DNA from 2 places in the Streptomyces sp. NPDC006372 genome. Region 1 is predicted to be linked to the other one. Evidence: riboswitches for the same ligand, from Rfam matches in the RefSeq annotation. Region 1 holds a riboswitch; the other holds the start of a gene.

What was found. A riboswitch is a leader RNA that binds a small molecule or an ion and turns the genes downstream of it on or off. The one in region 1 is predicted to bind cyclic di-AMP.
Region 2: another riboswitch for cyclic di-AMP. It lies ahead of ABZ016_RS36415 (M23 family metallopeptidase); the one in region 1 lies ahead of ABZ016_RS40570 (M23 family metallopeptidase).

What each region holds. Positions count from the first base shown of each region.
Region 1 covers NZ_JBEXQJ010000055.1:20,059-27,655, forward strand. The annotation lists gene ABZ016_RS40560 (PrsW family intramembrane metalloprotease) at 1-429, shown strand, start outside; gene ABZ016_RS40565 (aldo/keto reductase) at 466-1,410, opposite strand; gene ABZ016_RS40570 (M23 family metallopeptidase) at 1,580-2,611, opposite strand; cyclic di-AMP (ydaO/yuaA leader) riboswitch at 2,623-2,779, opposite strand; tRNA gene ABZ016_RS40575 (tRNA-Met) at 3,069-3,142, opposite strand; gene ABZ016_RS40580 (dihydrofolate reductase family protein) at 3,198-4,328, opposite strand; gene ABZ016_RS40585 (MarR family transcriptional regulator) at 4,407-4,922, shown strand; gene ribA (GTP cyclohydrolase II) at 5,061-5,702, shown strand; gene ABZ016_RS40595 (MarR family transcriptional regulator) at 5,803-6,315, shown strand; gene ABZ016_RS40600 (ATP-binding SpoIIE family protein phosphatase) at 6,504-7,574, opposite strand; gene ABZ016_RS40605 (anti-sigma regulatory factor) at 7,574-7,597, opposite strand, start outside.
Region 2 covers NZ_JBEXQJ010000038.1:62,135-69,731, forward strand. The annotation lists gene ABZ016_RS36400 (DNA topoisomerase IV subunit A) at 1-2,174, opposite strand, end outside; gene ABZ016_RS36405 (pitrilysin family protein) at 2,427-3,824, shown strand; gene ABZ016_RS36410 (pitrilysin family protein) at 3,821-5,209, shown strand; cyclic di-AMP (ydaO/yuaA leader) riboswitch at 5,401-5,565, shown strand; gene ABZ016_RS36415 (M23 family metallopeptidase) at 5,578-6,363, shown strand; gene ABZ016_RS36420 (GntR family transcriptional regulator) at 6,552-7,247, shown strand; gene ABZ016_RS36425 (HPr family phosphocarrier protein) at 7,391-7,597, opposite strand, start outside.

The sequences.
Region 1 (7,597 bases):
CGGCAGCGGGAGCTGCGGACCGTACAGACGGAACTGCCCGCGTACGCCGTGGCCGGGTGGCTGACCCCGGCGGAGCCGTACGCGCTCGGCTCGATGCGGGCCCGGCGGATCGCCCGCCAGTACGCCCGCCGCCACGCGGGGAAGGCGGCGGCACGGTCGGTGGCCCAGTACGAGGGATACGCGACGTCCCTGGCGTTCCTGCGGCACCGGGGCCGCCGGGGCCGCGCCGGCGGCGACTTCGCCGTCCGGGAACGGGAACTGCTCGACGAGCTGTGGCGGCGCCGGGAGGCCGCCCGCCCCGCGCTGGACCACGCGGCACGGATCACGGCCCCTCCGGTCCCGGTGACGGCACCGCCCTGGCCGGTGCACGGGGCGTACGGGTACGGCCACCCGATGCCGTACCCCGCGTACAACCCGTACCGGTCGTAGCCGGCAGGACGCGGAGTACGGCCCGGGGTTCGGGTCTCAGGCGGAAGCCTCGGTGAGCCGCCGCACCTCCCCCTCCGTCAGGGTCAGCTCCCCGACGCCCACCAGCGCGGGCAGCTGCTCCACCGTCCGCGCGGAGGCGATCGGCGCCGCCACCGTGGGCTGGGCGGCGAGCCAGGCCAGGGCGACCGTGGCGACGGGGGCGTCATGGGCCGCGGCGATCTCGTCGAGGGCGTCGAGGACACGCCGGCCCCGCTCGGTCTCCAGGTGCTTGGCGGCACCGCCCGCCCGCGCGCTCTCGACCGTCGTGCCGGGCCGGTACTTGCCCGTGAGGAAGCCGGACGCGAGCGCGTAGTAGGGGACGGCCGCGAGACCGGCCTGCTCGGCGAGGTCCTGGAGCTCACCCTCGTAGGTGTCGCGGGAGACCAGGTTGTAGTGCGGCTGGAGAGCCACGTACCGGGCGAGGCCCTCGCGGTCGGAGAACTCCAGGGACGCCCGCAGCCGCTCGGCGGAGATGTTGGAGGCGGCGATGTGCCGCACCTTGCCGACCTTCACGAGTTCGTCGAGCGCGCCGATGATCTCCTCGACCGGCACGTCGGGCTGGTCGAAGTGGGTGTAGTAGAGGTCGATGTAGTCGGTGCGCAGGCGCCGCAGGGAGGCGTCGGCGGCGGCCTTGATGTTGGCTGCGGACAGGCCCTGGAACTCGGGGTGCTGGCTGACCTTCGTGGCGACGACCACGTCGGAGCGGTTGCCGCGCGCCTCGAGCCACTTGCCGAGTATGGTCTCGGACTCGCCGCCCTGGTTGCCGTCGACCCACGCCGAGTAGACGTCGGCGCTGTCGACGAAGTTGCCGCCGGCGGCGGTATAGGCGTCGAGGACGGCGAAGGACCGGTCCTCGTCGGCGGTCCAGCCGAAGACGTTGCCGCCGAGGGCGAGCGGGAAGACCTCGAGGTCGGAGGAGCCGAGCTTGCGAAGAGAAGTCATGCTCCACGTCAACGGCCGTGACGGAGTGGCTCATTCCGCCGTGGACGCAAAAGTCTTGTAAACGAGAACCGGCGGTCCGGACGTCGGGGGGTCGTCGTCAGGACCGCCGGTGCTTCAACTGGCGTGCACCGCCCGGAAGGTGAGGCTCAGGAGACTCCAGGAGCGAGGCTCAGGGAGTGAGGCCCTTGCCCCGCAGCCACGCCATCGGGTCGATGCCGCTCGACGAACCACCGGAGTGGACCTCGAGGTGCAGGTGCGCGCCGGTGACGTTGCCGGTGGCGCCCACGCGGCCGATGACGTCGCCCGTGCTGACCTTCTGCCCGACGCTGACGCCGATGGACGACTGGTGGGCGTACCAGATCTCCGTGCCGTCATCGAGGGTCAGGACCGTCTTGTAGCCGTAGGAGCCGTTCCAGCCGGCCTCGGTGATGGTGCCGCTGTGCACCGCCTTGATCGGGGTACCCGTGGGCGCGGCGAAGTCCAGGCCCGTGTGGTAGCCGGAGGACCAGTAGGCGCCGGCCTGGCCGAAGGTGGAGGTGAGGGTGTACGAGGAGGTCGGCAGCGTGAACTGCTTGGCGAGGGCGGCGAGCCGCTCGGCCTCGGCCTTCTTCCGGGCCTCCTCCTCCGCCTTCTTCTTGGCTTCGGCGGCCTTGGCCTTGGCTTCCTGCTCCGCCTTGGCGGCGGCTTCCGCGGCCGCCTTCTCGGCGGCCTTCGCGGCGTCCTGTGCGGCCTTGGTCTCGATCTGCTCCTGCTGGCGCTCGACCTGGGCCATGATCCGGGCGCGCAGCGCCTCGCCCGCGCCGGAGCCGCCCTGGTCGGTGTCGGCGGACGCCGTGGCGAGGTCGCTGAGCGGGGTGGAGGAGCCTTCGGGGGTGTCGTCGTCCGAGATGAGGGAACCCACCGAGGGCAGGTCCGGCACGGAGATCGACACCGGCGGCTTGCCGGTCTGGGCGCTGGCGATGCCGCCCGCGCCCACGGCGGCTATGACGCCGACGCCCAGGACGGTGGAGCTGCGGGCGAGCCCTCCGCCGCGCTGCTTGGTGACGCGATGCCGGCCACGGACGGGACGGATGGACTCCGCGGTGGGGTTCCATTCCTGGAACGGGCCCTCGTCGGTGCGGTGACCGCCGAAGCCGAAGGTCTCGGTGTCGTGCTGGTCGCGCGGGGACGGGGCCGCGGGGGCAGGCCGGTTGGACGCCACGTGGGCGTACTCCTTTCCTTCCTTCTCGCCTACCGGGTTAGCTGACGGGTTCGGAGCAGGAAGGTCTCCTACGCGCGTATACCGACCGTGCTTCCACGGCGGCATCCGCCCGATTCACCCCAAGTGGTGGTTCCCCGGTTCCCTTTCGGGATTCGGCGCGTGCGCACGGAGCCGCCTTCTGTGACGGCTGGGACGACCGCGCTGCGTTATCGAACGTTAATGGAGGCGCGGTGGGTATTCCAGCGATTCCGCTTGATCATTAACCTTTTTCGCGCGGACTTACCTGGCATGACCGGCTTAAATCGGGCGAGTTGACCGCTCCGCAAGTGACTCACGGGTTTTGACGGAGCGTCAGTTGTACTGCGGAGCGGGGCGATTCACTCACTGTCCGTGAGGATGAGGGCCCGACATGAACCGAGGGCCGGAACCCTTTCGGATTCCGGCCCTCGGCCTTCAGTAGCGGGGACAGGATTTGAACCTGCGACCTCTGGGTTATGAGCCCAGCGAGCTACCGAGCTGCTCCACCCCGCGTCGTTGTGTCACCAGTGTACGCCATCAGCGGGACAGCTCGCACACACCCACCGGTTCAGCTCAGCAGGTGGCGGTTCGGAGCCTTCGCCGGTCCCTCGTACTCAGCAAGGACGACGACCTCCGCTCCCCCGTCCGCCAGGACGCCGCTGCCGTCGGCCCCCGCCACGAAAGTGTCCGGCTCGCGCCAGGCCGTGACGACCCGCCGTACGCCCGCGTCGAGGATCAGCCGGGCACAGGGCGCGGGCCGGGAGGCCCGGCGGGCGCAGGGTTCCAGGCTGCTGTAGACCGTCGCGCCGGCGAGCCTCGGGTCGGCCGGGTCGGTCTTCGCCAGGGCCGCCTCCTCCGCGTGCACGACCGGGTCGCCGCCCTCACGGGAGTGGCCCCGGGCCAGTTCCGTACCGTCGGCCGCGACCACCACCGCGCCGACACTGAACGCCGTGTCCGACGGTGGACACTGTGCGGCCAGTTCGCAGGCGAGGGCGAGCCAGCGGCGGTCGGCGGCGGTGGGGAGGGACCCGGTGCCCGGCTCGGTCGGCTCGTAGCGCATGAGGACCACGTCCTCGATCCGCCGGGTCTCCAGCAGCCGGAGCCGGCCGGACTGGTAGCCGCCCGGCCCGAAGAGGCGGGGGGCGGCGGGGTCGCCCACGAAGAGCGGGGCGAGGACCAGTTGGAGTTCGTCGGCGAGGCCCTGGGTGAGCAGCTGGGTGTGGATCAGGCCGCCGCCCTCGACCATGAGCCGGCGCACCCCTCGTTCGTCGTGCAGGTGGGTGAGGAGCCGCCGCCAGTCGAGGCCGGCGCCGAGGGGGACGACGTCGGCGGCGAGGCCGAGGGCACGGGCGCGTTCGGCGCCCTCGTCGGTGGTGTAGAGGACCTTCTCGCCGCCGGTGTGCCAGAACCGTGCCGCCGGGTCGAGGTCGCCGGTGCCGCTGACGGTGACCTTCAAGGGGTATTCCGGCAGGCCGGCCGCTGTGCGGGCGGCGCGCCGCACGGGTGAGTTGACCAGCAGACGGGGGTTGTCGGCACGGATGGTTCCCGCGCCGACCAGGATGGCGTCGACGGAGGCCCGGACCTCGTCGACCCGGTCGAAGTCGGCCGGGCTGGACAGGAGCAGGCGTTCGGGGCCGGTGTCGTCCAGGTAGCCGTCGAGGGAGACGGCGGCGGACAGCAGGACGTACGGGTGGGGCATCGACGCTCCCGGCTCGTTGGGACGGCGGACTGACGGGACGGGCTTGGTTCAAGTTTGAAACAAACCTACACTGGTGGCATGACGAATCGCTGGCTCACCCCCGAGGAGCAACGCGCCTGGCGCGCGTACATCGCCGCCTCGCTGCTCCTGGAGGACGCGATCGACCGGCAGCTCCAGCAGGACGCCGGCATGCCCCACCTGTACTACTCCATCCTGTCCGTCCTGTCCGAGTCCCCGGAGCGGCGGCTGCGCATGACCGATCTCGCCGAGCGGCTGAAGATCACGCGCAGTCGGCTGACGTACGCGGTGACGCGGCTGGAGAAGGACGGCATGCTGCGGCGCGAGGCCTGCCGGTACGACAAACGGGGGAGCATCGCGGCCCTGACCGACGAGGGCTTCGCCGTTCTGGAGCGCGCCGCGCCCGGGCACGTCGAGACGGTGCGGAGCTTCCTGTTCGACCGGCTCAGCGAGGAGCAGGTGGGGCAGCTGGAGGAGATCGCCTCGGCGATCGCGCAGGGGCTCCAGGAGGACGGGGCACGGCCGGCGTCGGACGACGTGCCGTGGCGACGGAGGTCGTCGACGGCCTGTTCGTGAGGCGCGTCACACCCCCTCGGGCATCATTGCTTCAAATTTTAAGCAAGAGTAGGGTTCCGATCGTGGATCTGCTTCAAATCTGAAGCAGTCCAGCAGACGGCTGTGCAGCCGAACAGGAACGGAACCCGGAGGCCCCGCATGCCCGACACCCCCACCGTCGTCGCCACCCCGCGCTCCCGTGTCCGGGTCCCGCTGCGCTTCCACGACGGCTACCAGGCCGACGCCGAAGTCGTCACCTTCCACGGGCTGGCCGACGGCCAGGAGCACGTGGCCGTCGTCCTGGGCGAGCCCGGCCCGGTTCCGCTGGTGCGGCTGCACTCCGAGTGCCTGACCGGGGACGTGTTCGGCTCGGCCCGCTGCGACTGCGGTCCGCAGCTGCGCGAGGCCGTCGAGCGCATCGCCGACCGCGGCGGCGTGCTGCTCTACCTCCGCCAGGAGGGCCGGGGCATCGGTCTCTACAACAAGCTCGACGCGTACGCCCTCCAGGACGAGGGCCTCGACACGTACGAGGCGAACGCGGCCCTGGGGCTGCCGGAGGACGCCCGGGACTACACGGCGGCGGCCCAGATGCTGCGGGCCCTCGGCATCGGCGAGCTGGACCTGCTCTCCAACAACCCCGACAAGGCCGACCAGTTGCGGGACCTGGGCGTCGACGTCCGCGACCGGATCCCCACGGGGGTCTTCACCACCGCGCACAACGTCCGCTACCTGCGCGCGAAGGTCCTCCAGACGCAGCACACGCTGCCGCTCGCCGCACTGACGGAGCTGAGCGCCGGCTAGCACCTTCCGGCCGCCGCCGGACAGCGAACGGGACTGCTTGCCCCTCGGCTCTTCGGGTACAGCCTTTGAAAGAGGGCGACCTCAGCAGTACCCGGAGCTTATGGAAAGTGACCGTTTCGTGACCGAACTCGGCGGCCCCGGTGACCACCGGGCGAGGAGACCGGGCGACGGCCCGGAGGCCGTCGCGTCACAGATCGCCGATGCGGTGGACAGCCTGACGGCCCTGTGGTCGGTCGCCGCCCAGGACGCGTCCCTGCGCCTGTCCCTGCACCAGCTGCGCGCACTGCGCACGCTGGAGGCGGCGCCCGGCCTGAACCTCACGGCCCTGGCCGAGCGGCTGGACATCGGCCTCCCCACCGCCAGCCGCCTCTGCGACCGCCTCGCGGCGGCCGGCCTCCTGGAGCGCGCCCCGCACCCGACCACCCGCCGTGAGGTGCAACTGCGGCTCACCACCCACGGACAGCACGTCCTGGGCGATGTCGCGGACCGCCGGGCCGAGGCCCTGACCACGGCCCTGGCAGCGATGGAACCGGCGGAACGGGCGGCGTTGAGCACGGGGCTGCGGGGGTTCCTCGCGGCCCAGGACGCCGGGTCCCCGTACCGACGGGACTGATGGGACCGGCTGACGGAGGCGGAGACGGGGCGTGAGCGCCGGGAGCGGGACGATGACAGACCCCGGAACTGAGGCCGCGGGATGGCATCGACGGAAACCCCGCCGCCGAATCGGCGGACGATGCCCGCGGAACGCGTCACCGACGGCTCGGCCCCACGCCCTGGCGGTTCCCGAAACCCTGGTGCTTCTCAGCCCGTTGAGCCGGGGCGACGCGCCGCGGCGCCCCCGCCGCCCAGTACCGCCACGCAGGTGTCGTCGCTCACCGGACGAGCGGCGCTGCCCGCGTCCCTGAGGACCACCGCGGCCACCAGCGCCGGGTCGCAGCCGAGGAGTGCCGCGTCGTCGGGGAACGTCCAGCGGCCGGGCAGGCCGTCGCTGTGCAGGACGAGGAGACTGCCGTCCTGCCACGGCTCTCGCCGCACGGGCACGGACGCCGGGGCTTGGGCGCCGACGATGCCGGGCTGGGACAGCAGCGGCTTCCACGTGCCGTCGGTGCGCAGGCGGGCACCGACGTTGCCGATCCCGGCGAAGTGCAACCGCCCGGCCACGAGGTCGAGTTGCGCGACGGCGACGGCCGCTCCCCGGGTGGGGCGCAGGGCCCGGCCGAGGTGCCGCAGGATCTCGTCCGGCGGCAGGCTCGCCACCCCGCTCAGCGCGTCCACGGCGGCGTCGGACGCCTCCGCGGCCTTGGCCCCGTGACCGAGCCCGTCGGCGAGCAGGAGGGTGAGCCGATTGCCGTCGCTCAGGTGGCTCCAGGCGTCTCCGGAGTGCTCCGCCCGGCCGAGCGGGACGTTGACGCCACCCGCGCGCGGGCCCGGCGCGGGCGTCCCCGGCCGGGCGGCGGGGGGTTCGTGGTCGATGCGGGCCATGGCCACGGTGCCCCGGCCGGGGGAGCTGTGCAGATCGAAGTCGTTCGCTATGCGCCGGCACGTGCCGAGGCCGGCGCCCAGGGAGGACGCGGTGGTGTAGCCGTCGCGCATCGCCACCGCGATGTCCGGGATACCGGGGCCGTGGTCGAGCGAGACGAGCTGCACCGACGTGCGGGGGCCGCCGGTGTGCGCGCGCTCGACGAGATTGATGAGCATGCGCCCGCCGTCCGCGTGCCGGATCAGGTTGGTCGCCAGCTCCGTCGCCACGAGTGCAGCGGTCGCCGTGCGGTGCGGGCCCAGCCCGGCACTCGCGCTGGCCTCCTCGGCCGCCACCCGGACGTCCCGCACCCGGGTCGAGTCGTCCACCGGCACGTCCCAGACCCTGCTCATCACACCCCCGGTCGGGCCGGCGG
Region 2 (7,597 bases), on a different contig from region 1:
GTGAAGACGACGGCATCCGCGGCCGGGTCCACCGCCGTGAAGGAGATGACCTTGACGCCCTCGGCGAGCTTGATGCCCGCCACCCCGCCCGCCGGACGGCCCTGCGGACGCACCACCGAGGCCTGGTAGCGCAGCAACTGGGCGTCGTCGGTGATGAAGACCAGGTCCTCGTCCCCCGTGCGCAGCTCGACCGCGCCGACGATCCGGTCGCCCTCCTTGAGGGTGATCACCTCCAGCTCCTCCTTGTTGGCCGGGTAGTCCGGCACCACGCGCTTGACCACGCCCTGTTCCGTGCCGATCGCCAGACCCGGCGACGACTCGTCGAGGGTGGTCAGGCAGACCACCGTCTCGTCGTCCTCCAGGGAGACGAACTCCGCCAGCGGGGCGCCCCCCGCGAGGTTCGGCGTCGGCATCGACTCCGGGAGCTGCGGCAGGTCGATCACGTCCAGCCGCAGCAGCCGGCCCGTCGAGGTGACCGCGCCGACCTCGCCCCGGGCGGTGGCCGGCACCGCCGAGACGATCACGTCGTGCTTGACGCGCTTGGCGCCGGCGTCCTCCGCGAACGGTTCGCCGTTCGCCGTGCGGGCCAGCAGACCCGTCGAGGAGAGCAGCACCCGGCACGGGTCGTCGGCCACCTGGAGCGGCACGGTGGCGACGGGGGCGCCGCCCGACTCCAGCAGGTCCGTACGCCGGTCGGTGCCGAACTTCTTGGCGACGGCGGCCAGTTCCGAGGAGACCAGCTTGCGCAGTTCCGCGTCCGACTCGAGGATCCGGGTCAGCTCCTCGATCTCCGCGGTGAGCCGGTCCTTCTCCGTCTCCAGCTCGATGCGGTCGTACTTGGTGAGACGGCGCAGCGGCGTGTCGAGGATGTACTGCGTCTGGACGTCGCTCAGCGAGAACTGCTCCATCAGGCGCTGCTTCGCCTGCGCGGAGTTCTCACTGGAGCGGATGAGACGGATGACCTCGTCGATGTCCAGCAGGGCCGTCAGCAGACCCTCGACCAGGTGCAGCCGGTCGCGCTTCTTGCCGCGGCGGAACTCCGAACGCCGCCGCACGACGGTGAAGCGGTGGTCGAGATAGACCTCCAGCAGCTCCTTCAGGCCCAGCGTGAGCGGCTGGCCGTCGACCAGCGCCACGTTGTTGATGCCGAAGGACTCCTCCATCGCCGTCAGCTTGTACAGCTGCTCCAGGACCGCCTCCGGCACGAAGCCGTTCTTGATCTCGATGACCAGGCGCAGGCCGTGCGCCCGGTCGGTGAGGTCCTTGACGTCGGCGATGCCCTGGATCTTCTTCGAACCGACCAGGTCCTTGATCTTGGCGATCACCTTCTCCGGGCCGACCGCGAAGGGCAGCTCGGTGACCACGAGGCCCTTGCGCCGGGCCGTCACGGGCTCCACGGACACCGTGGCGCGCATCTTGAATGTGCCACGGCCCGTCTCGTATGCGTCCCGGATGCCGGACAGGCCGACGATGCGGCCGCCGGTGGGCAGATCGGGGCCCGGGACGTGCTTCATCAGGGCGTCGAGATCCGCGTTCGGGTGCCTGATCAGGTGACGGGCGGCGGCGATGACCTCGCGCAGGTTGTGCGGCGGCATGTTCGTGGCCATACCGACCGCGATGCCCGAGGCGCCGTTGACCAGGAGGTTCGGGAAGGCGGCGGGCAGCGCCACCGGTTCCTGCTCCTGACCGTCGTAGTTCGGGTTGAAGTCGACGGTGTCCTCGTCGATCGAGTCCGTCATCAGGCTCGTCGCCTCGGCCATGCGGCACTCGGTGTACCGCATGGCGGCCGGTGGGTCGTCGTTGCCCAGCGAGCCGAAGTTGCCGTGCCCGTCCACCAGCGGGACGCGCATCGAGAAGGGCTGGGCCATGCGCACCAGGGCGTCGTAGATCGACGCGTCGCCGTGCGGGTGCAGCTTGCCCATGACCTCGCCGACGACACGGGCGCACTTGACGTACCCCCGCTCGGGGCGCAGGCCCATCTCGCTCATCTGGTAGACGATGCGGCGGTGCACGGGCTTGAGACCGTCGCGGGCGTCCGGCAGGGCGCGGGAGTAGATGACCGAGTACGCGTACTCGAGGAAGGAGCCCTGCATCTCGTCGACGACGTCGATGTCGAGGATCCGCTCCTCGTACGAGTCGTCGGGCGGCGGGGTCTTCGTGCTGCGGCGGGCCATCGCTGCCGGCTCCTTGCCTCTGCGATCCGGATCTGACGCCGACCATTGTGGACCGCCGCACTGACAACCGGGACCAGGACCCGGTCTCTGACGCCCGTCGCGCCGTCCGGCCGGGCACGGCGGGTCACGCCGTCTCGCTCTGCGCGTACGCCCCCCCGGGAACTTCACCGGCGCTTCGCGCGCTTGCATACAGTGGCAGGACCGGCAGAAATCCGCGGTTGTGAAGACCGCTCCGCGATCGAAGGGACGTACATGCCCATGGGTCACACGGCCACAGCCCAGGCAGGCTCCGGGGGCCTGACAGCGACCGAGCACCGCCTGGCCAACGGCCTGCGCGTGGTGCTCTCCGAGGACCACCTGACCCCGGTCGCGGCGGTGTGCCTCTGGTACGACGTCGGTTCGCGCCACGAAGTCAAGGGGCGTACCGGCCTGGCTCACCTTTTCGAGCACTTGATGTTCCAGGGTTCCGCCCAGGTGAAGGGCAACGGCCATTTCGAGCTCGTCCAGGGCGCGGGCGGTTCGCTGAACGGCACCACCAGCTTCGAGCGGACCAACTACTTCGAGACCATGCCCGCCCACCAGCTGGAGCTCGCCCTCTGGCTGGAGGCCGACCGCATGGGCTCCCTGCTGACCGCCCTCGACGACGAGTCGATGGAGAACCAGCGCGACGTCGTCAAGAACGAGCGCCGTCAGCGCTACGACAACGTGCCGTACGGCACCGCTTTCGAGAAGCTGACCGCCCTCGCCTACCCGGAGGGCCACCCGTACCACCACACCCCGATCGGCTCGATGGCCGACCTGGACGCGGCGACCCTGGAGGACGCGCGCGCGTTCTTCCGCACCTACTACGCGCCGAACAACGCCGTGCTCTCCGTGGTCGGCGACATCGACCCGGAGCAGACCCTGGCCTGGATCGAGAAGTACTTCGGTTCCATCCCGGGCCACGACGGCAAGCACCCGCCCCGGGACGGCTCGCTGCCGGAGACCATCGGCGAGCAGCTGCGCGAGGTCGTCGAGGAGGAGGTCCCGGCGCGCGCCCTGATGGCCGCCTACCGGCTGCCGCACGACGGCACGCGCGCGTGCGACGCGGCCGACCTGGCCCTCACGGTCCTCGGCGGCGGCGAGTCCTCCCGCCTGTACAACCGTCTCGTGCGGCGGGACCGTACGGCGGTGGCGGCCGGCTTCGGCCTGCTGCGGCTCGCCGGGGCGCCCTCCCTCGGGTGGCTGGACGTGAAGACGTCCGGTGACGTCGAGGTGCCGGTGATCGAGACCGCCATCGACGAGGAGCTCGCCCGGTTCGCCGAGGAGGGCCCGACGGCCGAGGAGATGGAGCGGGCCCAGGCCCAGTTGGAGCGCGAGTGGCTGGACCGGCTCGGCACCGTCGCCGGCCGCGCCGACGAACTGTGCCGGTACGCCGTGCTGTTCGGCGACCCGCAGCTCGCCCTGACCGCCGTGCAGCGCGTGCTGGAGGTGACGGCCGAGGAGGTCCAGGAGGTGGCCAAGGCCCGCCTGCGGCCCGACAACCGCGCGGTGCTCGTCTACGAGCCCGTCGCCGACGAGGCCGGCGACGCGGAGGCCGCCGAGGACGCCGGCACCACCGAGGACACCGCAGCCGCGGCCACCAACGAGAACGAGGAGGCGGCCAAGTGACCGAGCTCGCCACGATGGACTTCCACCCCCAGCCGCGGGAGGGCGAGGCCCGGCCGTGGGCCTTCCCCGCCCCCGAGCGCGGCACGCTCGCCAACGGCCTGACGGTGCTGCGCTGCCACCGCCCCGGCCAGCAGGTCGTCGCCGTGGAGGTGCTGCTGGACGCGCCCCTGGACGCGGAACCGGCCGGCCTCGACGGTGTGGCCACGATCATGGCGCGGGCCTTCTCCGAGGGCACCGACAAGCACTCCGCCGAGGAGTTCGCCGCCGAGCTGGAGCGCGCCGGTGCCACCCTCGACGCGCACGCCGACCACCCCGGTGTCCGGCTCAGCCTGGAGGTGCCGGCCTCCCGGCTCGCCAAGGGACTCGCCCTGGTCGCCGACGCCCTCAGGGCGCCCGCGTTCGCGGACAGCGAGGTCGAGCGGCTGGTCCGCAACCGCCTCGACGAGATCCCGCACGAGCTGGCCAACCCCTCCCGCCGCGCCGCCAAGGAGCTCTCCAAGGAGCTGTTCCCGGCCGGTTCGCGCATGTCGCGGCCCCGGCAGGGCACCGAGGAGACGGTCGCCGCGATCGACTCCGCGGCGGTCCGCGCCTTCTACGAGAAGCACGTCCGCCCCGCCACGGCCACCGCCGTGGTCGTCGGTGACCTCACCGGCATCGACCTCGACGCCCTGCTCGGCGACACGCTGGGCTCCTGGACCGGCTCCTCGGCGGAGCCGCGCCCGGTGCCGCCGGTGACCGCCGACGACACGGGCCGGGTCGTCATCGTGGACCGTCCGGGCGCCGTCCAGACCCAGCTGCTGATCGGCCGGATCGGCTCGGACCGGCACGACCGCGTGTGGCCCGCCCAGGTGCTCGGCACGTACTGCCTCGGCGGCACCCTCACCTCCCGTCTGGACCGTGTCCTGCGCGAGGAGAAGGGCTACACCTACGGCGTGCGGGCGTTCGCCCAGGTCCTCAGGTCCGCCCCGGACGGGACGGGTGCGGCGATGCTCGCCATCAGCGGCTCCGTGGACACGCCCAACACCGGGCCCGCCCTGGAGGACCTCTGGACGGTGCTGCGCACCCTCGCCGCCGAGGGGCTGACCGACGCCGAGCGGGACGTCGCCGTGCAGAACCTGGTCGGCGTGGCGCCGCTGAAGTACGAGACGGCGGCGGCCGTCGCGAGCACGCTGGCGGACCAGGTCGAGCAGCACCTGCCCGACGACTACCAGGCCGCGCTGTACCGGCAGCTCGCCGCGACCGGCACCGTGGAGGCCACCGCGGCGGCCGTCAGCGCATTCCCGGTGGACCGTCTGGTGACCGTCCTCGTGGGTGACGCGGCGCAGATCAAGGGCCCTGTGGAGGCCCTCGGCATCGGCGAAGTGACCGTCGTGGCCGCCGAGTAACGGCACCGCGCGCAGGGGCCCTGGTTGTCTTCAAAGGCACCAGGGCCCCTTTATGCCCGAATTGGTACGGGAGTTGCCCGTCTGCCCTGTGGGATGCGCTACAAAATCTTAGATCCGTTTGGGAATTGAAAGTGGTGCCGCTTAGCGTCGTCCGGGCTGTTCGTCAGGCAGTGCGCCGCACCCGCGGCACCGGACAGTCATCGCCGAGTCCCCGTACGGCGCGAGCCAGGGGAGCCGGGGACCCACCGCAGTCCCTGGGGTGAATCGGACGCCCGCGCGCACCGCGAGGGGGTCCGTAGGAGACCTTCCTGCTCCGAACCCGTCAGCTAACCCGGTAGGCGAGAGGGAAGGAAAGGATCAGCCACTTCATGGCGTTCACGCGCGCCACCGGGAAGCACCGGCGTCCCAGCAGGATCCAGCGCGGCACGGCCCGCGCGGCGGGAGTCGCGGCCCTCGCCACCACCGGCGTCATCGGCACCGTGGCCGCTCCGGCCTTCGCCGCCGAGCCCGCCGCCGAGCAGACCGGCCTCACCCCGGTCGTCACCCTCGGCGACACCGTGGCCCAGCAGATCGACGCCCAGGCCGCCGCCCAGAAGCAGGCCGCCGAAGAGGCCGCCGCCAAGAAGAAGGCCGAGGAGGCCGCGCGCGAGCGGGCCGCCGAAGCCGCCAAGAAGGCCAAGGAGGCGGCCGAGAAGGCCCGCGAGGCCAAGGAGCGCGCCGCCCGTGAGGCCGAGCGCAAGCGCCTCAACTCCTTCGTGCCCCCGATCTCCGGCTCGTACGTCTCCACCGGCTACAAGGCCAGCAGCGGCCTGTGGTCCTCCGGCAGCCACACCGGCATCGACTTCCACGCCGCCACCGGCACCTCCGTCCACGCCGTCGGCATGGGTGAGGTCGTCGAGGCCGGCTGGGGCGGCTCCTACGGCAACAACATCGTGATCAAGATGAACGACGGCACGTACACCCAGTACGGCCATCTGTCGTCCATCGGTGTCTCGGTCGGCCAGAAGGTCACCCCCGGCCAGCAGATCGGCCTGTCCGGCGCGACCGGCAACGTCACCGGCCCGCACCTGCACTTCGAGGCCCGGACGAGCCCCGAGTACGGCTCCGACATCGACCCCCTCGCCTACCTCCGCTCGCACGGCGTGAACGTCTAGGCGGCACACCGCTCCGCTTCCCGAAGCCCCGGCTCGCCGAGCCGGGGCTTTCGGCGTTTGTGACGTCCGCCTGTCCAAAAAATATCCATGGATTCCGGATAGCCGTCGGAAATTCCCGCTGATTGCAATAGAGTCACGGAACACACGTCACTCGTCGACGTTTCACGGGGATTAAGCGGAGGTCGGTCATGCGTATTCCCGCGCAGTCTGTGTGCACGGCCATCCGGGACGACATCGTCGCGGGTGTCCACGAGCGCGGCAGCCGGCTGACCGAGGAACTCCTCGCGCGCCGCTACGGCGTCTCGCGCGTGCCCGTCCGGGAGGCCCTGCGCACTTTGGAGGCCGAGGGCTTCGTGGTGACCCGACGGCACGCGGGGGCCTGTGTCGCCGAACCCAGCGAGCAGGAGGCCGCCGACCTGCTGGAGATGCGTACGCTGCTGGAGCCGCTCGGCGCCGCCCGTGCCGCCCAGCGCCGCACCGAGGCGCATCTGAAAGTCCTGCGCGGGCTGGTCCGGCTGGGCCAGGAGCGCGCCCGCCGGGGCAACAGCGACGACCTGCGCTCGCTGGGCGGCTGGTTCCACGAGACGCTCGCGCAGGCTTCCGGCAGCCCCGCCCTGACCTCGACGCTCACCCAGCTCCGCCACAAGATCGCCTGGATGTACGCGGTGGAGGCACCGGCCGGCCCCGTGGAGTCCTGGACCGAGCACGGCGCGATCGTCGACGCGGTGGCGCGCGGGGACAGCGAGCGCGCGCGGGCGGTCACGGCGCTGCACACCGAGCGTGCGACGGCCGCGCACCGCCTGCGATTCGGCTCCGCCGGGGAGCGTGCCGAGCGTGTGAGGAACTCGCAACATCCCGTAAACACGGCGAGCCCGCGGCATTAACACGGAAGCCGTATACAAAGAACGGGCATTTCTCGGGGGATTATTTGTGCTGCCCCAGGCAGGGAATTCGATAAAGGCGAAGGGCCCGCCCGATGAAATCGGACGGACCCTTCGGGGTGCGCCGGATCAGGCGCGAAAAATACTCAGACGGTCTCGGGCAGTTCCTCGAGACCCTCGGAGACCAGCTTCGCGAGCCGGTCCAGGGCGGCGTCGGCGCCCTCGGCGTCGGAGGCGAGGACGATCTCCTCGCCGCCCTGGGCACCGAGGCCGAGGACGGCCAGCATGGAGGCCGCGTTGACGGGGTTCCCGTCTGCCTTGGCGATCGTCACCGGGACGCCTGCGGCCGTGGC